DNA from 4 places in the Diaphorobacter sp. genome. Region 3 is predicted to be linked to each of the others. Evidence: predicted binding sites of a transcription regulator. Region 3 holds the regulator's gene; each other region holds the start of a gene.
What was found. The regulator sigma-54, encoded in region 3, starts transcription at its own class of promoters, with help from an activator protein. The targets are predictions, from matches to a motif close to TGGCANGNAANCTGCTTT.
Positions count from the first base shown of each region.

Region 1: a site for sigma-54 is predicted at 1,675-1,692, ahead of AB7E35_RS12595 (PEP-CTERM sorting domain-containing protein). Genes of this name have one in related genera too.
Region 2: a site for sigma-54 is predicted at 3,193-3,210, ahead of AB7E35_RS14245 (PEP-CTERM sorting domain-containing protein). Genes of this name have one in related genera too.
Region 4: a site for sigma-54 is predicted at 2,504-2,521, ahead of glnA (type I glutamate--ammonia ligase). Genes of this name have one in related genera too.

Region 1 covers NZ_JBFWLZ010000041.1:2,542-7,525, reverse strand. The annotation lists partial or broken gene AB7E35_RS12600 (3-octaprenyl-4-hydroxybenzoate decarboxylase) at 249-476, opposite strand; gene AB7E35_RS12595 (PEP-CTERM sorting domain-containing protein) at 969-1,640, opposite strand; gene dnaJ (molecular chaperone DnaJ) at 1,892-3,022, opposite strand; gene dnaK (molecular chaperone DnaK) at 3,114-4,984, opposite strand, start outside.
Region 2 covers NZ_JBFWLZ010000061.1:952-5,935, forward strand. The annotation lists partial or broken gene AB7E35_RS14235 (glutamate synthase central domain-containing protein) at 1-1,838, opposite strand, end outside; gene AB7E35_RS14240 (REP-associated tyrosine transposase) at 2,025-2,720, opposite strand; gene AB7E35_RS14245 (PEP-CTERM sorting domain-containing protein) at 3,252-3,995, shown strand; gene AB7E35_RS14250 (VanZ family protein) at 4,102-4,984, shown strand, end outside.
Region 3 covers NZ_JBFWLZ010000014.1:27,821-32,804, forward strand. The annotation lists gene AB7E35_RS06985 (thiol:disulfide interchange protein DsbA/DsbL) at 1-189, shown strand, start outside; gene lptA (lipopolysaccharide transport periplasmic protein LptA) at 339-1,001, shown strand; gene lptB (LPS export ABC transporter ATP-binding protein) at 1,085-1,816, shown strand; gene AB7E35_RS07000 (RNA polymerase factor sigma-54) at 1,879-3,468, shown strand; gene AB7E35_RS07005 (acyl-CoA thioesterase) at 3,487-3,930, shown strand; gene AB7E35_RS07010 (THUMP domain-containing class I SAM-dependent RNA methyltransferase) at 3,927-4,984, shown strand, end outside.
Region 4 covers NZ_JBFWLZ010000002.1:3,259-8,242, reverse strand. The annotation lists gene glnL (nitrogen regulation protein NR(II)) at 1-289, opposite strand, end outside; gene AB7E35_RS00940 (hypothetical protein) at 362-868, opposite strand; gene glnA (type I glutamate--ammonia ligase) at 1,040-2,455, opposite strand; gene AB7E35_RS00930 (competence/damage-inducible protein A) at 2,627-3,448, opposite strand; gene AB7E35_RS00925 (EI24 domain-containing protein) at 3,445-4,320, opposite strand; gene AB7E35_RS00920 (sterol desaturase family protein) at 4,348-4,984, opposite strand, start outside.

The sequences.
Region 1 (4,984 bases), on a different contig from region 3:
CCCAGCGTAACAGCCTTGCGCCCGGGTAGCGACAGGCGGGCGGCTACAGCCCCAGCATGTCCGCCAGCCCGTCCGCCAGCGCGTTCATGCGCTGGCTCACGGCGGCATCCATGGCCATGGGGCGGCCCCATGCGCGCCGGGTTTCGCCGGGCCATTTGCCGGTGGCGGCATGCCTTGCGGATGCGCACCACGGGCGTGTCGGGCACGGGCGTGATGGCGCCCGCAATGGTGGCTCGGTCGGCCCCAACGGCCACGCCCAGCGCAGGCGCCACGCGGGTGGGGTGCCAAACCGGTTGGCCAGCACCGGCATGGCGTGGCCCGTGGGGTTTTCAAACAGCAGCGCCGCGCTGCCCGCGCGCACCACGCGGTCGGCCAGGGCGGTTATCTCCAGGTGGGGGCGCGGGCTGGGCAATGCGGCGCAGGTCGCCCGCAGCTTCCAGCTGGGCCATGAAGTCGCGCGGGCCGCGGTGGTGCATGGCAGTCAATTTTGATAGCTGCTTGCGCTTGATACGCCTAGACTGGCGCCTGTTTTGGCTTGTGTTTTTCGGCGCTGGTCATGCATCAGGCCGCGGTGGCAGCGGCTGCCAGGGCCTGGTGCAGGCAAACATGTCAAAAATCAGGCATCAAATCGGACTATGACCTATGTGCAGCAAGCGTAGGCAGCTATGAATTTAGGAGTTATCTCAGGAGGTGTGAAGGAGTCCTGCGTGGCCGAGCAGGGCGCGCAAATGTGGTCAATCAGGCGTCCCATCAAGGCGCAAAGCGCAGTCATGGCGGTTGCGCTGCCACCTTCTCAGGCCACCAGGCCCTGCCAACGCGGCGCCAGGGGGTGGTTCAGCCCCAGCAAGTCCAGTGCGCACGCCACGCCGTGCTGCACGATGTCTTCAATGCCGCCGGGCCGCTGTCAGAAGGCGGGCACGGCCTGGCGATCCGGGCTTGGCGCACCGCTTGGGGCGGCCGCCAGACGGTCAGGCGGGCTCAGTGGCGCGTGCGTCTGCGGTGCCTCGCCGCCTGCGCGCGGCGGCAGCAGCCAGCAGGCCTGCGCCCAGCAGCGCGAGGCTGGCGGGCTCGGGCACTTCTTGCAATGGGGGGCTGAACTCCATGCTGCCGGCCAGTTGAAAGCTGCGAAATGCATCGCGGCCATCCCAGTTCGCATGCAGCGGGCTGGCGCCAGCAGAGTTGTCAAAGACAAAGCCCAGGGTCTCGCTGTCGTCGCTCAGGCCCACGTCCAAGCCATCAGGAGTGCCATCGAACAGCCCCGAGGCGCTGAAAAAAGCCACGTATTCCTGGCCGGGCGTCAGATCCACGCCGCCGGTGCCAACGATCACCTCGGTCCAATCGGCAAAGTTGCCGCTGAACGGGGCAGAGGTGAACACCGCTGTGCCCGCCCCGCCATTGACCCAGGTGGCCACGCCGGCGTACAGGTTGCTGATGGCTGCAGTGGACGATCGCACGATCAGGCTGAAGCTGTCGAGCACCGTGTTGACGGCGTCGGGCGTGGTGAACACCTGGCCGTAGGTGGTGGTGTCGGACTCACCCAACGGGCCCACGGCGGTGTTGTTGAACGGATTGGTAAGCACCACACTGGCTTGGGCGCACACTGACGCCAGTGCGAGGATCAGGGCTGCGATGGTTTTCATGGCGGTGGGGTGGTTGTGCGGTTGGTGCTTGATCAAAGCATTTTTGGTGCCACCAGAAAAAACCTTTCAAAATCAAGGCAGTTGCACTGCTGCGTGTGGGCGGTTGTCAGTTTTTCCGACGATTGGGCTACGTGTTTTTGCAATGTTCCGGGTGCCTGGATCGGGCGGTTGCAAAAAAAAACGGCACGCATGGCGTGCCGTTGTGCCCGGGATTCCTGCGCAGTTGTTGCACGCAGGGGTCGCTGAGGCGGTCAGCTGAAGAGGCTCTTGAGCCTGTCGGTCCAGCTGTCAGTCGAGGGGGAGTGCTTGGCCCCGCCTTTTTTCAGCGACTCGTCGAGCTCGCGCAGCAGTTTGCGCTGGTGCTCGGTGAGCTTGACCGGCGTTTCGACCACGATGTGGCAGTACAGGTCGCCCGGGTAGCTGGCGCGCACCCCCTTGATGCCCTTGCCGCGCAGGCGGAACTGCTTGCCGGCCTGCGTGCCTTCGGGAATGTCGATGGCGGCCTTGCCTTGCAGCGTGGGCACCTCGATCTCGCCGCCCAGCGCCGCGGTGATGAAGCTGACCGGCACCTGGCAGTGCAGGTCGTCGCCGTCGCGCTCGAAGATGTCGTGCTTCTTGATGCGGATCTCGATGTACAGGTCGCCTGGCGGGCCGCCGTTGGTGCCGGGCTCGCCGTTGCCGGTGCTGCGGATGCGCATGCCGTCGTCAATGCCGGCGGGAATCTTCACCTCCAGCGTCTTTTGTTTCTTGATGCGGCCCTGGCCGTGGCAGGCGGTGCAGGGCTCGGGAATGATCTTGCCCGTGCCGCGGCAGTGCGGGCAGGTCTGCTGCACGCTGAAGAAGCCCTGGCGCATCTGCACCGTGCCGGTGCCGCTGCAGGTGCCGCAGGTCTTGGCGCTGGTGCCAGGCTTGGCGCCGCTGCCGTGGCAGGTGTCGCAGCCCTCCCAGCTGGGGATGCGGATCTGCGCCTCTTTGCCCCGGGCGGCATCTTCCAGCGTGATGTCCATGGCGTACGACAGGTCGTTGCCACGATAGACCTGGCGCCCGCCGCGCCCGCGCCCGCCGCCGAACATGTCGCCAAAGATGTCCCCGAAAGCCTCGGCAAAGCCGCCGTAGCCCTCGGCGCCACCCATGCCGCCGCGCATGTTGGGGTCCACGCCCGCATGGCCGTACTGGTCGTAGGCAGCGCGTTTTTGCGCGTCGGAAAGCATCTCGTAGGCCTCCTTGACCTCCTTGAATTTTTCCTCGGCGGGTTTGGCGGCATCTCCCTGGTTGCGGTCAGGGTGGTACTTCATCGCCAGCTTGCGATATGCCTTCTTGATTTCGTCCTCGGAGGCATTCTTGGGAACGCCGAGAACTTCGTAATAGTCTCTTTTGGACATGGATGAAAAGCCTGGTTGGAACAGGAACGCCGCGCGGGCACCCTTTGCAGGGGCCCAGCGCGGCGGCTCGGGTCAGCGCAACCGCTGCTGATCAGCCCTTTTTGACTTCCTTGACTTCGGCATCGACCACGTTGTCGTCGTCTGCAGGCTTGGCGCCCGCAGCGGATGCGTTGCCCGCGTCGGCGCCAGCGGCACTGGCGCCCGCAGCCGCCTGCTGGTCTGCGTACATCTTCTCGCCCAGCTTCTGGCTGGCGGTCATCAGCGCCGTGGTCTTGGCTTCAATGGCGTCCTTGTCGTCGCCCTTGAGAGCGGCTTCCAGGTCCTTGACCGCAGCCTCAATGGCTTCCTTCTCGGCTGCTTCCAGCTTGTCGCCGTGTTCGGACAGGCTCTTGTGCACGGTGTGCACGGCGGCTTCGCCCTGGTTGCGGGCCTGCACCAGCTCCAGCTTTTTCTTGTCGTCGGCGGCGTTGAGCTCGGCGTCCTTCACCATCTTCTGGATCTCGTCCTCGGACAGGCCGGAGTTGGCCTTGATGGTGATCTTGTTTTCCTTGCCCGTGCCCTTGTCCTTGGCGCCGACGTGCAGGATGCCGTTGGCGTCGATGTCAAAGGTCACCTCGATCTGCGGCGTGCCGCGCGAGGCCGGGGGGATGCCTTCGAGGTTGAACTCGCCCAGCAGCTTGTTGGCGCTGGCGATCTCGCGCTCGCCCTGGAACACCTTGATGGTCACGGCGGGCTGGTTGTCCTCGGCCGTCGAGAAGGTCTGCGCGAACTTCGTCGGGATGGTGGTGTTCTTGGTGATCATCTTGGTCATCACGCCGCCCAGGGTCTCGATGCCCAGCGACAGCGGCGTCACGTCCAGCAGCAGCACGTCCTTGCGGTCGCCCGACAGAACCTGGCCCTGAATGGCCGCGCCCACGGCCACGGCCTCATCGGGGTTGACGTCCTTGCGCGGCTCCTTGCCGAAGAATTCCTTGACCTTGTCCTGCACCTTGGGCATGCGGGTCATGCCGCCGACCAGGATCACGTCGTTGATGTCGGACACGCTGATGCCCGCGTCCTTGATGGCAGTCCGGCAGGGGGCGATGGTGCGCTCGATCAACTCGTCCACCAGGCTTTCCAGCTTGGCGCGGGTGAGCTTGATGTTCAGGTGCTTGGGGCCCGAGGCGTCGGCCGTGATGTAGGGCAGGTTGATGTCGGTCTGCGCGCTGTTGGACAGCTCGATCTTGGCCTTTTCAGCGGCTTCCTTCAGGCGTTGCAGGGCCAGCACGTCCTTGGACAGATCGACGCCTTGCTCTTTCTTGAACTCGGCAATGATGTAGTCAATGATGCGCTGGTCGAAGTCTTCGCCGCCCAGGAAAGTGTCGCCGTTGGTGGACAGCACTTCAAACTGCTTTTCGCCATCGACATCGGCAATCTCGATGATGGACACGTCGAACGTGCCGCCGCCCAGGTCATACACGGCAATCTTGCGGTCGCCCTTGTCCTGCTTGTCCAGGCCGAAGGCCAGGGCCGCTGCGGTAGGCTCATTGATGATGCGCTTGACATCCAGGCCGGCAATGCGGCCGGCGTCCTTGGTGGCCTGGCGCTGGGCGTCGTTGAAGTAGGCCGGCACGGTGATCACGGCCTCGGTCACGGGCTCGCCCAGGTAGTCCTCGGCAGTCTTCTTCATCTTGCGCAGGACTTCGGCGCTGATCTGGGGGGCAGCCAGCTTTTGGTCGCGCACCTGCACCCAGGCGTCGCCGTTGTCGGCCTTGACGATCTGGAAGGGCATCAGGTCGATGTCCTTTTGCACTTCTTTTTCGTCGAACTTGCGGCCAATCAGGCGCTTGGCGGCGTAGATGGTGTTCTTGGGGTTGGTCACGGCCTGGCGCTTGGCCGAGGCGCCCACCAGAATCTCGCCGTCTTCCTGATACGCAATGATCGAAGGCGTGGTGCGCGCGCCCTCGCTGTTTTCGATCACGC
Region 2 (4,984 bases), on a different contig from region 3:
CCCCAGCTCAGCGGGTAAGTAATGTCGATGGTGGCGCTCTTGAACTTGCCATGCGTGTGCTGCTCGATCTGGCGCAGCTTGGCCATGCCCTCGAAGTCGAGGATGGGCTGGTGCAGCTCCAGGCGCATGGGCGGGTTGACCTGGTTGATGTCCAGCAAGTTGGGCTTGGGGCCCACGAAGGACACCAGGCTCATCACGATGGCCTCGCGGATCGGGTCGATCGGCGGGTTGGTCACCTGCGCGAACATCTGGCGGAAGTAGTTGAACAAAGGCTTGTTCTTGCTGGACAGCACGGCCAGCGGGCTGTCGTTGCCCATGGAGCCCACACCCTCCTCGCCATTGCGCGCCATGGGGGCCAGCAAAAACTTGATGTCCTCCTGCGTGAAGCCGAAGGCCTGCTGGCGATCCAGCAACGGCAGCTCGGTGGCGGCAGGCTGCAGCGCAACGCTCTCGCCCACCTTCACGTCGTCGAGCTTGATGCGCAGGTTTTCGATCCACTGCTTGTAGGGCTTGGTGTTGACGATATTGGCCTTCAGCTCGTCGTCTTCGATCAGACGACCCTGCTCCAGGTCGATCAGCAGCATCTTGCCGGGCTGCAGGCGCCACTTGCGCACGATCTTGCCGTCCGGCACGGGCAGCACGCCAGCCTCGGAGGCCAGTATCACCAGATCGTCGTCCGTCACGACATAGCGCGAGGGACGCAGGCCGTTGCGGTCCAGCGTGGCGCCGATCTGGCGGCCGTCGGTGAACACGATGGAGGCCGGGCCGTCCCAGGGCTCGAGCATGGCGGCGTGGTATTCATAAAACGCGCGGCGGCGCTCGTCCATGGACTCGTGCTGCTCCCAGGGCTCGGGGATCATCATCATCACCGCCTGGCTGATGGGGTAGCCTGCCATGGTCAGCAGTTCCAGGCAGTTGTCGAAGGTGGCTGTGTCGGACTGTCCGGCGAAGCTGATGGGATAGAGCTTCTTCAGGTCCTCGCCCAGCACGGGCGAGGCCATCACGCCCTCGCGCGCCAGCATCCAGTTGTAGTTGCCGCGCACGGTGTTGATCTCGCCGTTGTGCGCCACGTAACGATAGGGGTGGGCCAGGGGCCACTCGGGGAAGGTGTTGGTCGAGAAACGCTGGTGCACCAGGCCAATGGCCGACACGCAGCGCTCGTCGGCCAGATCCTTGTAGTACACACCCACCTGATCGGCCAGCAGCAGGCCCTTGTACACCACGGTGCGGCTGCTCATGCTGGGCACGTAATACTCTTTGCTGTGCTTGAGCTTCAGGCCCTGGATGGCAGCACTGGCCGTCTTGCGGATCACGTACAGCTTGCGCTCCAGCGCGTCCTGCACGATGACATCGGAGCCGCGGCCAATGAACACCTGGCGCAGGATGGGTTCCTTTTCGCGCACCGTGGGCGACATCGGCATGTCCAGATTGACCGGCACGTCGCGCCAGCCCAGCAGTACCTGACCCTCGGCCTTGATGGCGCGCTCCATCTCCTGCTCGCAGGCCAGGCGGCTGGCGTGCTCCTTGGGCAAGAAGATCATGCCCACGCCATATTCGCCGGCAGGCGGCAGCTCGACCCCCTGCTTCGCCATTTCTTCACGGTACAGCTGGTCGGGAATCTGGATCAGGATGCCCGCGCCGTCGCCCATCAGCTTGTCGGCACCCACGGCGCCGCGGTGGTCCAGGTTCTCCAGAATCTTGAGCGCGCCGGTCACGATGTCGTGCCGCTTTTCGCCCTTGATGTGAGCCACGAAGCCCAGGCCACAGGCATCATGTTCATTGCTGGATGCATACAGGCCGTGCTGTTGCAGGTGCTGAATTTCGGCAGCCTTGGTCATGGCGCGCTTCCTCAAAAAATCACTGGGAACGCAAGCGTAGAGCAACGCCACCCCGGCACGCAAGCACTTTAATGGGGGTCAGATTCCAATTAATTGACGCATTTTTATGCTTTTCTTAAATTGGGGACATATCAAATTTAATAGCCTCTAGCGCTTGATACGCAAGGGTTGAAAGCCTATTTAGCCTTAATTTTTGGGTGCGGCAACGGGCCGGCCTGGCCGTGCCTTGGTAACGCGGCGTGGCGATTTTTTTTGTAACTCGGCCACAAAATCCGCATCGCCCAGCGCCCAGCCACGCAGCGTGGCGTCGGTCAGCGCGGCCTGATCGGCGCCGGCAATGCCTGCATGCACCAGCGCGGCGTAGGCGGCCTCGCGTGCAAAAGGCGTGTTGCCCAATGACCAATACAGCGCGTGCGGCGTGACCAGCTTGTCGCTGCGCTGGCCCAGGTAGTGGGTATGACTTGACCAGGGCCAGGCCTGCGGCTGCGCCACCATGCCGGCGCGCACGGGGTTGAGGTCGATGTAGGCCATGCAGGCCAGCAGGTAACGCTCGGAGTCGATCAGCGTCGAGCGGTAGCGCCCCTCCCACAACGTGCCGCTGCGGCCGTGGCGGTCGTTGAAGTAGCGCACATAGCTGCGGCCCACGGCTTGCATCATCTGCGGCAGGCCATCGGCCGTGGCGGGCGTGGCCAGCAGGTGAAAGTGGTTATCCATGAGCACGTAGGCATGGACGGCAACGCCAGACTTTTGCGCGTTGTCGGTCAGCAGCGCCAGCATGGTCTCAAAGTCTTGCAGATCGACAAAGATAGGCTGGCGGTTGTTGCCGCGCTGGATGACGTGGTGCGGGTAACCCGCCACAGTGAGACGGGGCAGTCGGGCCATGGCGAATTCCTCGGGGCAAAGCGGGGGGCGATTTTAATTGGAATCTGACCCCTATTAATGACCCCTATTAAAAACGCCAGCAACGCCCCCACCAACGCCCTGCCCAAGGGGTTGAACATCACGACAGGCGGGTTGCCGATAGGCTTACCGGACTGCGTTCCATGTGTTCGATTCGCCCTGCAGCAGCGACGGGGTGAACACCACCATCACCATGAAGTAAGCCGCGCCGCTGTTCTGAACCGCTGTCAGCGCAGGTGATGCAACGGCCACTAGAAAAAAGTGCCCCCAGCCTTTTTGTAGCAAGCGCTGACAGCTATTGATTTTGATACAGCCCACACCGTATTGACGCATCCTGTCAACTCAAATCAAACCCTCATCCGACCCAGTCGACCGCCATCTGGGGTGTCGGCTTCTTTTACTGCACGTCTGAAAATCACAAGCATTCGCCAATGAAATCAATGCGATAGGCGCGTGGCCTGAAAAGTGCTTCGCAGGGCTGTGCCCCTCAACCGCTTTCTGGAGCAACCCGCCATGCGACGCCCTTACATTCCGCACCCAGTGCATTTGACGCTATTGGCTTGTGGCCTGGCAGCCGCCTTCAACGCATCGGCCGCGCCTTACCACTATGTTGACTGGACCGCCGCAAACATCGCGGGCGGCACAGCGTCGGGCGTGATCACGTTGCCCGACGCCTCGACCGTCAACGTGGGATTCAGCGCCACCTTCGCCAGCGGAGCCCCTGGCAACCTGTATGGCGCCCAGACAATCGGTGGAACCAACTACTGGAACCCCGCCACCCCCTACGTCAGCGCCCAGGTTGACAACGCGCCGCCCACCCCGGACATCCTCCAGTTGAGCGGTGGTCAGAGCCAGATCTACACGGTCACCCTGTCTGCCCCCATCAAAGACCCGGTCATGGCCATCGTCAGCCTGGGCCAGCCCAATGTGCCCACCACTTACGACTTTGACGCACCCTTTGCCATCGTCAGCCAGGGTGTCGGCTATTGGGGCGGATCCGGCACCAGTCTGACACAGTTGCCTGGCGACATCCTGCGCGGCACGGAAGGCCACGGCACCATTCAGTTTCTAGGTACGTTCTCCAGTTTTTCCTGGACTGTGCCCACGCCTGAGACCTGGCACGGTTTCACGTTCGGGATACGCACCACCGAAGCCCTGGAGCCCGGCAACCCGGTGCCCGAGCCGGCATCGCTGGCGCTGATCGGCGTGGCATTGCTGGGCTGCGTTGTCGCACGCAAACGCCGGGCGGGTGATTGACGGCGCCTGTGCTGTCGTGCATTGCAAGGCCGCGCCGCCGCAATGGCCCGTGCGTTACTTGCTGGGCTGGGTAACATGGTCCAACCCCGCACTCAGCAAGGCGCCCATGAAACCTGCAGATGACCGCTCGCGCAGCCTCCCGGCGGCGCTGGCGCTGGTTGTATTGCTGATTGTTTACGGCTCGCTGTTTCCTTTTCAGTGGAACTTTATTGCGCCGCAGGCCTTTGTCTGGCGCGGCCGCGTCGGGCTGGTAGATCTGGTCGAGAACGTCATTTTGTTTGCGCCTATGGGCGTCCTGCTGGGCTGGGCCGCGCAGGCGCGTGGGCGCTGGTGGATATTTTTTGCTGGCTGGCTGGCGGCGGCGCTGGTGTTGGCCGGCGTGCTGCAGTGGCTGCAAAAATACCTGCCGCGCACCCCTGCCCTCTCGGATGTGATCTTCAACATGGCGGGCTTCGTGCTGGGCTGGGGCGCCGGTTTTGCCGCACGGTGGCGTGTGGGGCACCTGCTGGTCCGGCACCAGGGCTGGGCCGACGCAGACCGGTTTACCCTGGTGCTGGTCGCACTGTGGGGCGTCGCCGAGCTGTATCCGCTGATCCCCACGCTGGACGTTTCTTCGGTGGCGCGCCACATCAAGTCGCTGTGGCAGCAAGACCTGTGGCAGCCGCGGCGCATGCTGACGCATGCGGGCATGGCGGTGATCGGCTTGTCGGCCGCTGCGCACCTGGCCCGCAGTGCCCGGCTGGCGCACCGCGCGCGGGCGCTGGCACTGGCGGCCACGGTGGCGGTGCTGGCGGGCAAGTTCCTGGTTGTGGGCCAGTCGCCGGGCATGGCGGTGGTGCTGGGCATCGCGGGCGGCTGGTTGCTGTGGCGCTGGTTTGACACCTGGGCCCCGGGTGCGCGCTGGGCGGCCACGGCGTGGGTGGCGCTGGCCACTTTCCTGCTAGACGCGATATGGCCCTGGGCATGGCGCACTCCGCCAACCGACATGG
Region 3 (4,984 bases):
GTCTATGCCTCCTTCACCGTGGCTAACCAGGTGCGCAAGGCCTCGCAACTGCAAGAGGCCTACCAGGTGGAGGGTGTGCCCTCGATGGGCGTGGCGGGCCGCTACTACACCGACGGCACTATGGCCGGCAGCATGCAAAGCGTGCTGCAGGTGGTGGAATACCTGGCCGGGCTGGCGCGCAAGGGCTGACGGGGCCTCTGGCTTTCCCATTCAAGACGCGCCCCAGTGGCGCGTTTTTTGTTGTGATTTGCCGCATCCGGCGTGCCCGCCAGCGGATCGCTAAAACTGCTGCTTGCTTTTCCAGCGCGTCAGTACAATGCCCGCAAGAATCGTGCCCTATGAATACCCGCCTGCCCACCCTCTCAATGCGTAAAGCTTTGGCCCTGGCCTTGACCCTTGCGCTGGCCTTTGCGCCCGGCGCACATGCTGAAAAAGCCGACCGCGGTAAGCCCATGAACATCGAGGCCGATGCGCTGCGCCATGACGAGCTCAAGCAGACCAGCGTTTTCACCGGCCGCGTGGTCATGACCAAGGGCACCATCGTGCTGCGCGGCGCGCAGCTGGAGGTGCGCCAGGATGCCGACGGCTTTCAGTACGGCGTGGTGACGGCCGAGGCGGGCAAGCGTGCCTTCTTCCGGCAAAAGCGCGATACGCCGCCGGGCGCGCCCGATGAATTCGTCGAGGGCGAGGGCGAGGTCATCGAATACGACGGGCGCGCCGACAACGTAAAGCTCATCCGCCGCGCCGAGCTGCGCCGCTATCGCGAGGCCACGCTGACCGACGAGCTGACCGGCGCGCTCATCGTCTATAACAACCTTACCGACGTGTTCACGGTGGACGGGCAGAAAACCGCGCCCGCCGGCACCGCCGCGGGCACGCCTGGCGGGCGGGTGCGCGCCGTGCTCGCGCCCAAGGAGCCCGCACCGGGCGCTGCAACGCCGCCTGCGCGTACCGAGCCGCCGGTGCTGCGCGCCAGCCCCCGCCTGGACGGCGCCAAGTGAGCGCGGCCGTGAGCGAAGTCCGCGCCCCTTCAGCGTCCACGGCAACCCCTGCCGGCCAAGCGCCTGCGCCGGCAACCAGCCGCCTGCAGGCGCTGCACCTGCAAAAGTCCTACGGCAGCCGCAAGGTGGTCAAGGACGTGTCGCTGTCCGTGCAAAAAGGCGAGGTGGTCGGCTTGCTGGGCCCCAACGGCGCAGGCAAGACCACGTCGTTTTACATGATCGTGGGCCTGGTGCCCTGCGACGGCGGGCAGATCAGCATCGATGGGCAGGACGTGACCAACATGCCCATCCACCGGCGCTCGCGCCTGGGGCTGTCGTATCTGCCGCAAGAGGCATCCATCTTCCGCAAGCTCAACGTCGAGGACAACGTGCGCGCGGTGCTGGAGTTGCAGACCGACCAGGCCGGCCAGACGCTGCCGCGCGCCGAAGTGGAGCGCCGCCTCACCGCGCTGCTGCAGGAGCTGCGCGTGGATCACCTGCGCAAGTCACCCGCGCTGGCACTGTCGGGCGGCGAGCGCCGGCGCGTGGAGATTGCCCGCGCGCTGGCCACGCAGCCGCGCTTCATCCTGCTGGACGAGCCTTTTGCCGGCATCGACCCGATCGCGGTGATCGAGATCCAGCGCATCATCGGTTTTTTGAAAGAGCGCGGCATCGGTGTCTTGATCACCGACCACAACGTGCGCGAAACGCTGGGCATCTGCGACCACGCCTTCATCATCAGCGATGGCCAGGTGCTGGCGCGGGGCACGCCGTCGGACATTGTGGACAACGCGGAAGTGCGCCGGGTCTATCTGGGCGAGCACTTCCGCATGTGAAGGCCGCAAGTGAAGCCCATGGGCCGCAGCAACCGCAGTGACCCGGCGACGGGCGCGCAGCCATGAAGCCCGGCCTGTCCCTGCGCGTCTCGCAGCACCTGGCGCTCACGCCGCAGCTGCAGCAGTCCATTCGCCTGTTGCAACTGTCCACGCTGGAGCTGTCGCAGGAAGTCGAGCAGATGCTCGACGACAACCCCTTTCTGGAGCGCGCGCTCGATGAGGCACCGCGCGAAGAGTTCGGCCTGCCGCAGTCCGACACGCCCGTGAGCGAGGATGACCGCCAGTCCGAAGATGCTACATATTCAATAGCTGGTAGCGCTGACAAGACAAGCGCTGAAGGCCAAAATGATGCTGAACCCGCAGCCCCCGACGCCGCTGACGCCATGGCCGACGAGCCCGCAGACTGGGAAGGCGACGGCGCCCTGGACATGGCGCCCGACGACGCCGAATGGGGCGGCGATGCCCCCACGCGCAACGGCGCCAGCGCTGCAGACGGCGACGAGGCCGACGCCGCAGATTTTGCCCACGGCCACGAGACGCTCACCGCCCACCTGCACCGCCAGGCGCTGTCGCTGCGCCTGTCCGAGCTGGACATGGCGGCGCTGCGCTTTCTCATCGAATCCCTCAACGACGACGGCTACCTGGACGAGCCGCTCGAATCCCTGGCCGCCAGCCTGGCGGGCAGCGACGACCCCGGGCAGCTCGATGAACTGGTGCACCGCTTCACGGTGGCGCTGCGCCTTTTGCAAAGCCTGGAGCCCGCCGGCGTGGGCGCGCGCAGCCTGGCCGAATGCCTGACGCTGCAGCTGCACGCCATGGACCAGGACGAGCAGGGCGACCCGCAGGTCGTCCGGGCCGCGCTGGCCATCTGCCGCCAGCCGCTGGACCTGCTGGCCAGGCGCGACGTGCGCCGTCTGTCGCAGGCCTGCGGCTGCGGCGAAGACTGCACCCGCGCCGCCATGGCGCTGATCGCCCGGCTGGAGCCGCGCCCCGGCCGGCGCTTTGCCGATGTGGACCGCCACATCATCGTGCCCGACGTGATCGTCAAAAAGACCGGCCGCGGCGCGCAGCAAAGCTTCAGCGTGCAGCTCAACCCCGACGTGATGCCGCGCCTGCGCGTGCACGACGTGTACGCCAGCGCCCTGCGCGGTGGCCGGGGCGAAGGCCACCAGGCGCTGCAGCAGCGCCTGCAGGAGGCGCGCTGGTTCATCAAGAACATCCAGCAGCGGTTTGACACCATCTTGCGCGTGTCGCGCGCCATCGTTGAGCGGCAGAAAAACTTCTTCACCCACGGCGAGCTGGCCATGCGCCCGCTGGTGCTGCGCGACATTGCCGACGAGCTGGGCCTGCACGAGTCCACCATCAGCCGCGTGACCACCGCCAAATACATGGCCACGCCCCAGGGCACGTACGAGCTGAAATACTTCTTCGGCTCGGGCCTGGGCACCGAGACGGGCGGCAATGCCTCCAGCACGGCGGTGCGCGCGCTGATCAAGCAGCTGGTCACCGCCGAAGACCCGCACAAGCCGCTGTCGGACAGCCAGATCGCCGAGATGCTCAAGGAGCAAGGCATCGAGTGCGCGCGCCGCACCGTGGCCAAATACCGCGAGGCGCTCAAGATCGCCCCGGCCAACCTGCGCAAAGCCCTCTAAAAAAGTAGCAAAAAACCCATGGCACGCATTGTTTTCGATCTTCCCGCCCATTTCGGCTTCAGCACCGAGCTGCAGGTGTACATCAGCCACGTCAACCAGGGCGGTCACCTGGACAACGCGCAGCTGCTCAGCCTGGTGTCCGAGGCGCGGGTGCGCTTTTTCAAGTCGCTGGGCTACACCGAGGCCGACGTGGCCGGCCTGGCCACCGTGGTCGGCGACATGCTGGCGCAGTACAAGTCCGAGGCCTTTCACGGCGAGACGCTGCGCGTGCAGATGACGCCGCAGGACTTCAACCGCTACGGCTTCGACCTGGTGTTTTGCCTGACCGAAAAAACCCAGGGCCGCGAAGTGGCGCGCGGCAAGACCGGCATCGTCTTTATCGACCGCGCGGCGCGCAAGCCCGCGCCCATCCCAGAACCCGTGCGCCAGCTGCTGCTGCAGCGCGCTGCACCGCCCCAATGAACCAACTGCAACTGTTTCTGCCCTGCGCCGCCGGCGTCGAGGGCTATCTGGCCGACGAAGTGCACGGCCTCACCGGCCTGGCCGGGCAAGACCTGCTGGTCGGCCGCGCTGGCGTGCTGCTGCGCGCCTCCTGGCGCGACGCGCTGCGCCTGAACCTGCACAGCCGCCTGGCGCAGCGCGTGCTGGTGCAACTGGCCGAGCGCCCCTACCGCGGCGAGGACGACATCTACGCCGCCGCCGCCGACGTGGCCTGGGAGATCTGGTTCACCCCGCGCCAGAGCTTCAAGGTGGAGGTGACGGCCCAGCACAGCCCGCTCAAGAGCCTGAACTTTGCCGCGCTGCGCGTCAAAGACGCCGTGGCCGACCGTTTTCGCGCCAAGACGGGCGTGCGCCCCAACGTGGAGACACAGTGGCCTGACGTGCGCGTGCACCTGCACCTGACCAGCGACCGCGCGCAAATCTACATCGACACCTCGGGCGAGCCGCTGTTCAAGCGCGGCTGGCGCGAAGACAAGGGCGACGCGCCGCTCAAGGAAACGCTGGCCGCCGCCATGATCGCCGCCACTGGCTGGGACCCGCATGGCGAGCAGCCGCTGCCGCTGTACGACCCCTGCTGCGGCAGCGGCACCGTGGTGATCGAGGCCGCGCAGATCGCCTGCCGCATCGCGCCGGGCCTGCTGCGGCGCTTTGCCTTCGAGAAGCTGTTGCCGCACCAGGCCCATGTCTGGGCTGCTATCAAAGAAGAAGCTGCCAGCGCAGTCACCACAACCGCTGTGCCCCTATTTGGCAGCGACGTGTCGCACCGCATGGTGGACTTTGCCCAGCGCAACGCCGAGCGCGCGGGCGTGGCCGCCGCGGTGCAACTGCGCGGCGGCGACGCGCTGCAGCGCATGCCGCCGTGCGCGCAGCCCGGCGTGATGCTGCTGAACCCGCCGTATGGCGAGCGCATTGCCGCGGCGGGCACGGCCGGCCAGAACGCGCAGGCCCGCGCCAGCGCGCGGACGCACGATCGCATGGCGCCGCCCGAGCGCCTGGGCCGCGAGACCGCGCAGAC
Region 4 (4,984 bases), on a different contig from region 3:
CCACGATAACGTCGCCGCTGTGCTCTACCACGGCCACGCTGGCGTGCACGGGCAGGGGCTCATGGGGCGGGCGGCGCAATACGGCCTCGAAGCGCAGCGCCGCGAAATCGCGTCCGCGCGCACCGGACAGCGCCGTCTGCAAAATGACCGGGTCGGTGAAGAGGCTGGAAAAATCCACGCCCTCCAGCGTGCGGCGCGACAGGCCCAGGGCGGTTTCCAGCGCGGCGTTGACGAAAACCGTCGCACCGTTCGGGTGCAGAACCGCGATCAGCGTGGAGACTAGATCCAGCGCCTGGTAGTGCGGCGCGGGCGCAGGTTCCTGGGTGTGAGTGCCTTTTTGGCCCACGCTGGTGTGACGGGTTTACTTGTTCAGGCGCGCGAGTTCGCGCTTGATGCTGGCCACGTCTGCCTCGGCCCGGGTGACGCTGGCCTTGAGCTCGGCCGTGCGCTCGATGTAGCCCTGGGGATTGCGCATCTCCAGCGCGCTGCGCTGGGGCGAGCCGTCGTTGTATTCCTTGCGCAGATCGGCCAGGCGGGCCTCGGCCTTGCGCAGCTCGTCTTCAAGGATGGCGCGCGCATCGGCGTCGCGGGCGCGCTGGTCGGCGGCGCCCACGCGCGGCGCATTGGCGGGTGAACTGCTGGCCGCGCTGCCACTGCTGCTGCCACTACTGGTCGCCGGGGCAGCCGCAGGCGGGCGGGAGCCCTGCAGCACCGTGACATTACCGCCTTCGACCAGCTTGCAGCCGCGCTCTTTGGCCTGGGCGGCGTTGTTGGTGTATTCATTGCCGCAGCGGTAGATACGGTCTTGCGCCCAGGCGGGCTGCAGCGCGGCGGCAATGACGGTCAGGGCGAACAAGGTGCGTTTCATCGAATTCCTCATAGGGCATGCGTGGGCGCATGCGCGACGCCGGTGAGTATCTCCCAATCATTGCGTGGCGCCAATTGCAGGCCGGCGGGGTATGTGGGAAAGCATACGCATCAACAAAAAAGGCGGCCGAAGCCGCCTGGGTACATGCCGCGGGGCGCGCGCCCCGTGCCGTCACAGCGAGTAGTACATGTCGAACTCGACGGGGTGCACCGCCATGCGAAAGCGGGTGACTTCGGTCATCTTCAGCTCGATGTAGGCGTCGAGCATGGAGTCGGTGAACACGCCGCCCTTGGTCAGGAAGGCGCGATCCTTGTCCAGCGCTTCCAGCGCCTGATCGAGGCTGTGGCACACGGTGGGCACCAGCTTGTCTTCTTCGGGCGGCAGGTGGTACAGATCCTTGGTGGCGGCTTCGCCCGGGTGGATCTTGTTTTCCACGCCGTCCAGGCCGGCCATCAGCAGCGCCGCGAAGCCCAGGTAGGGATTCATCAGCGGATCGGGGAAGCGCGCTTCAACGCGGCGGCCCTTGGGGTTGGCCACGAACGGGATGCGGATGGACGCGGAGCGGTTCTTGGCCGAGTACGCCAGCTTGACTGGCGCCTCGAAGTGCGGCACCAGGCGCTTGTAGCTGTTCGTGCCGGGGTTGGTGATGGCGTTCAGGGCACGGGCGTGCTTGATGATGCCGCCGATGTAGTACAGCGCAAAGTCCGACAGGCCGGCGTAGCCATCACCGGCAAACAGGTTCTTGCCGTCCTTCCAGATGGACTGGTGCACATGCATGCCCGAGCCGTTGTCGCCGTGGTAGGGCTTGGGCATGAAGGTGGCGGTCTTGCCATAGGCGTTGGCCACGTTGTGGATCACATACTTTTGCAGCATGGTCCAGTCGGCGCGCTGCACCAGCGTGCTGAACCGGGTGCCAATCTCGTTTTGGCCGGCGCCAGCCACCTCGTGGTGAAACACCTCGACCGGGATGCCCAGGGATTCGAGGATCAGGGACATTTCGGCACGCATGTCCTGCGTGCTGTCCACCGGCGGCACCGGGAAGTAGCCGCCCTTGGTGGTGGGGCGGTGGCCGCGGTTGCCGCTATCGAACTTGGTGCCGGTGTTCCAAGGGGCTTCGTATTCCTCGATCTCGTAGAAGGTGTTCTGGGGCTCGGTGCTCCAGCGCACGCCGTCAAAGATGAAGAACTCGGGCTCGGGGCCGAAGTAGGCCGTGTCGCCGATGCCAGAGGCCTTCAGATACGCCTCGGCGCGCTTGGCGATGGAGCGCGGATCGCGGTCATAGGCCTTGCCGTCGGCGGGCTCGACCACGTCGCAGGACAGGATCAGCGTGGTTTCTTCAAAAAACGGGTCGATGTTGGCGGTGTTCGGGTCGGGCATGAGCAGCATGTCCGACGCCTCGATGCCCTTCCAGCCCGCGACGGACGAGCCGTCGAACGCGTGGCCGGAGGCAAACTTGTCTTCGTCGAAGTGGGAAACGGGCACGGTCACGTGCTGCTCTTTGCCGCGGGTGTCGGTGAAGCGGAAGTCCACAAATTTGACTTCGTTGTCCTTCACCATGTTCATCACGTCTGCAACGGTCTTGGCCATCAGGGTTCTCCAGGGGTAGAAGTGCTCATCAACAATGATGCGCAAACAAAAGCAGTTTGCATGCCAGCATGGTGCGCACAGAGTCTTGCACTCAGGCCGCTGCAGCAGGCTGCCGCAGCGTACCCCAATCGCTGCACCAATCGCGTGCGGGATTCCATGTGGCAGCCTCTCTTACAAATGACGCACCATTTCAGGGCCCATGCTTGCACCTGTTTGGTGCAGCGCCTGGTGCAATTCCTGCCACGCGGCCGGCACCAGGGCCGCTGCGCCCTTGACGCCCAGCTCCACATGTCTGCCGTGCACAGGGTGATCCACGCTGGGCAGGCTGAAAACCTTGATGCCAGGGTGCCGGGCCTCGATGCGCTCCATGAGAGGCGTGAGCGCTGCCTCCATGGCGCCATAGAGCACCACCGAGTGCTCCATCCGAGGCTGGCGATTGAACCACTGGGCGCAGTAGTGCTCCAGCACCCACTCCATCATCGGCCAGGCCATGACCGGAAAGCCAGGCACGAAGTGCACCATGCCGCCCCCCGGGCCATCGCATGAAAAACCAGGAATTTTGTTGTACGGGTTGGGGATGATGCGCGCGCCTTCGGGGAAAACGCCCATGTTGAGCCGGTGCAGGTTGTCGGGGCGGTCAGGGTCGAAAGCCTCGCCCTGCTCGCGCGCCACTTCCTGCATGCGCTCGGTGATCAGCGCCTTGGCCCGGGGATGCAGCACCAGCGGGCGCTGCAGCGCGGCGGCGGCACATTGGCGCGTGTGGTCGTCGGGCGTGGCGCCGATACCGCCGCAGCTGAAGACGATGTCTGACGAGGCAAACGCGCGCTGCAGCGCGCCGGTGATGCGCGGGCGGTCGTCGCCCACGTAGTCGGCATAGGTCAGCGCCAGGCCGCGGGCGGACAACAATTCGATGACTTTGGGCAGATGCTTGTCCGCGCGCTTGCCCGAGAGGATTTCGTCGCCAACGATGATGAGGCCAAAAGTGGGGGTCATGAGGGATGCGGTTCTGAGGAGGGCGGCGCGAGCGCCGAAGGGCCGGATTCTGGCGGAACCTCGCCGCGCTGCGCACGTAGTTGCTGAAGTGCTGCCAGACAAAAGTGGGTGAACCACAGCGAGGCGAAGGCAAATACCAGTGTGTAGATCCAGATGGCCAGCGGCACCAGTACGAAAAACGCGGCCGCGAACACCAACCCCGACGCCCAGACGATGCTGGGCGCGGCGCCCAGAAAACCGGTCAGCACGCCGATGGTCAACAAGCTGAGCTGATGTCGCTGGAAAATCTCCTGCCGCTCGGCCTTGCTGGCGTGTTCGGCCAATGCGTCAAACGCCATGACGCGGTAGGTTAGCCAGCCCCAGATCAGCGGCGGCAGCACCAGCACCAGCGGCGGTATCAGCCATAGCGGCATCGAGAGCACTAGGGCGATCAGGGCTGCTGCTGTCGCCCCCAGAGACCACAGCACGCTGGCCACCAAAGAGCCGCCGCGCTTGCGCTGCAACAGGGCAAAGCGCCGCTGCGCCACCAACGTCACCATCGCTGGTGCCATCAACATAGCCACCGCCAGCACGCAGCCGATGACGATCAACGGCGTGGCCAGCATCAACACCAATAGCGGCGCCAGCGCCACCGGCAAGTTGTCGGCCCCGAAGAGGTGCAGCCAGCTCCACAAGGGTTCCAGCCAGCTGGCGCCTTCCAGCACGGCCTGCATCCACGCGACGGCGTCGGCCCAAAACAGATAACCGCCGCCAACGCCCACCAGGGTGATCAAGACCAGCGGCAGCAGCGACAGCGTGATGACGCGCGGAATCAGGCAATAAGCCGCCGCACGCCAGAAGGAATCAATCAGAGGCCCCATGCACGCGAGCATAGCGGCATTGCCTGAAAACCTGCAGGCTCAGGCGCGTCCTGCCAGGCGCTGCAGTCCGCGCCACTGCTGGGCCCAGAAACCCCTGCCGTAGTCGCGCACACGGCCGTCGGGGCCGGGCTGTATCTGGTCGCGCACGCCGGTGGGCTCGTAGCGGTGGTCAAAGTTGGCGGTGCCAAAGCACATATCCCACCAGGGCAGCAGCACGCCAAAATTGTGGCCTCGCAGAACGCCCGCACGCGGTTGCATCGCGAGCGCCGAGGACGCATCGCCCAGGCCTATGGCGTGGTGCATACGGTGAAAACGCGGGCTGACCCACAGGCGTTCACCCACCCTGCCAAACCAAAGGCGCAGGTTGGCGTGGTGCAGGTTCTCGCTGAGCTGGGTGAGCGCCACAATGGCTACAAACTGCCCCGGCGCCACTCCAATGCACTGCGCCACGACGACAAGGATGGCGTCGCGCAGCAGGTCGTCCAGCAAGTGATTGCGGCTGTCGCTCCACATCGTCATCTGCCGCTGTGAATGATGCAGCGAATGCAGGCGCCACCACCACTCAAAGCGGTGCTGCCCCCGGTGGATCCAGTAGTCCACCAGGTCGAACACCAACAGGTACAGCAGCAGGCTGACCAGAGGCAGGTCTGTCACCCCGGGCCAGATGGCATCGAGC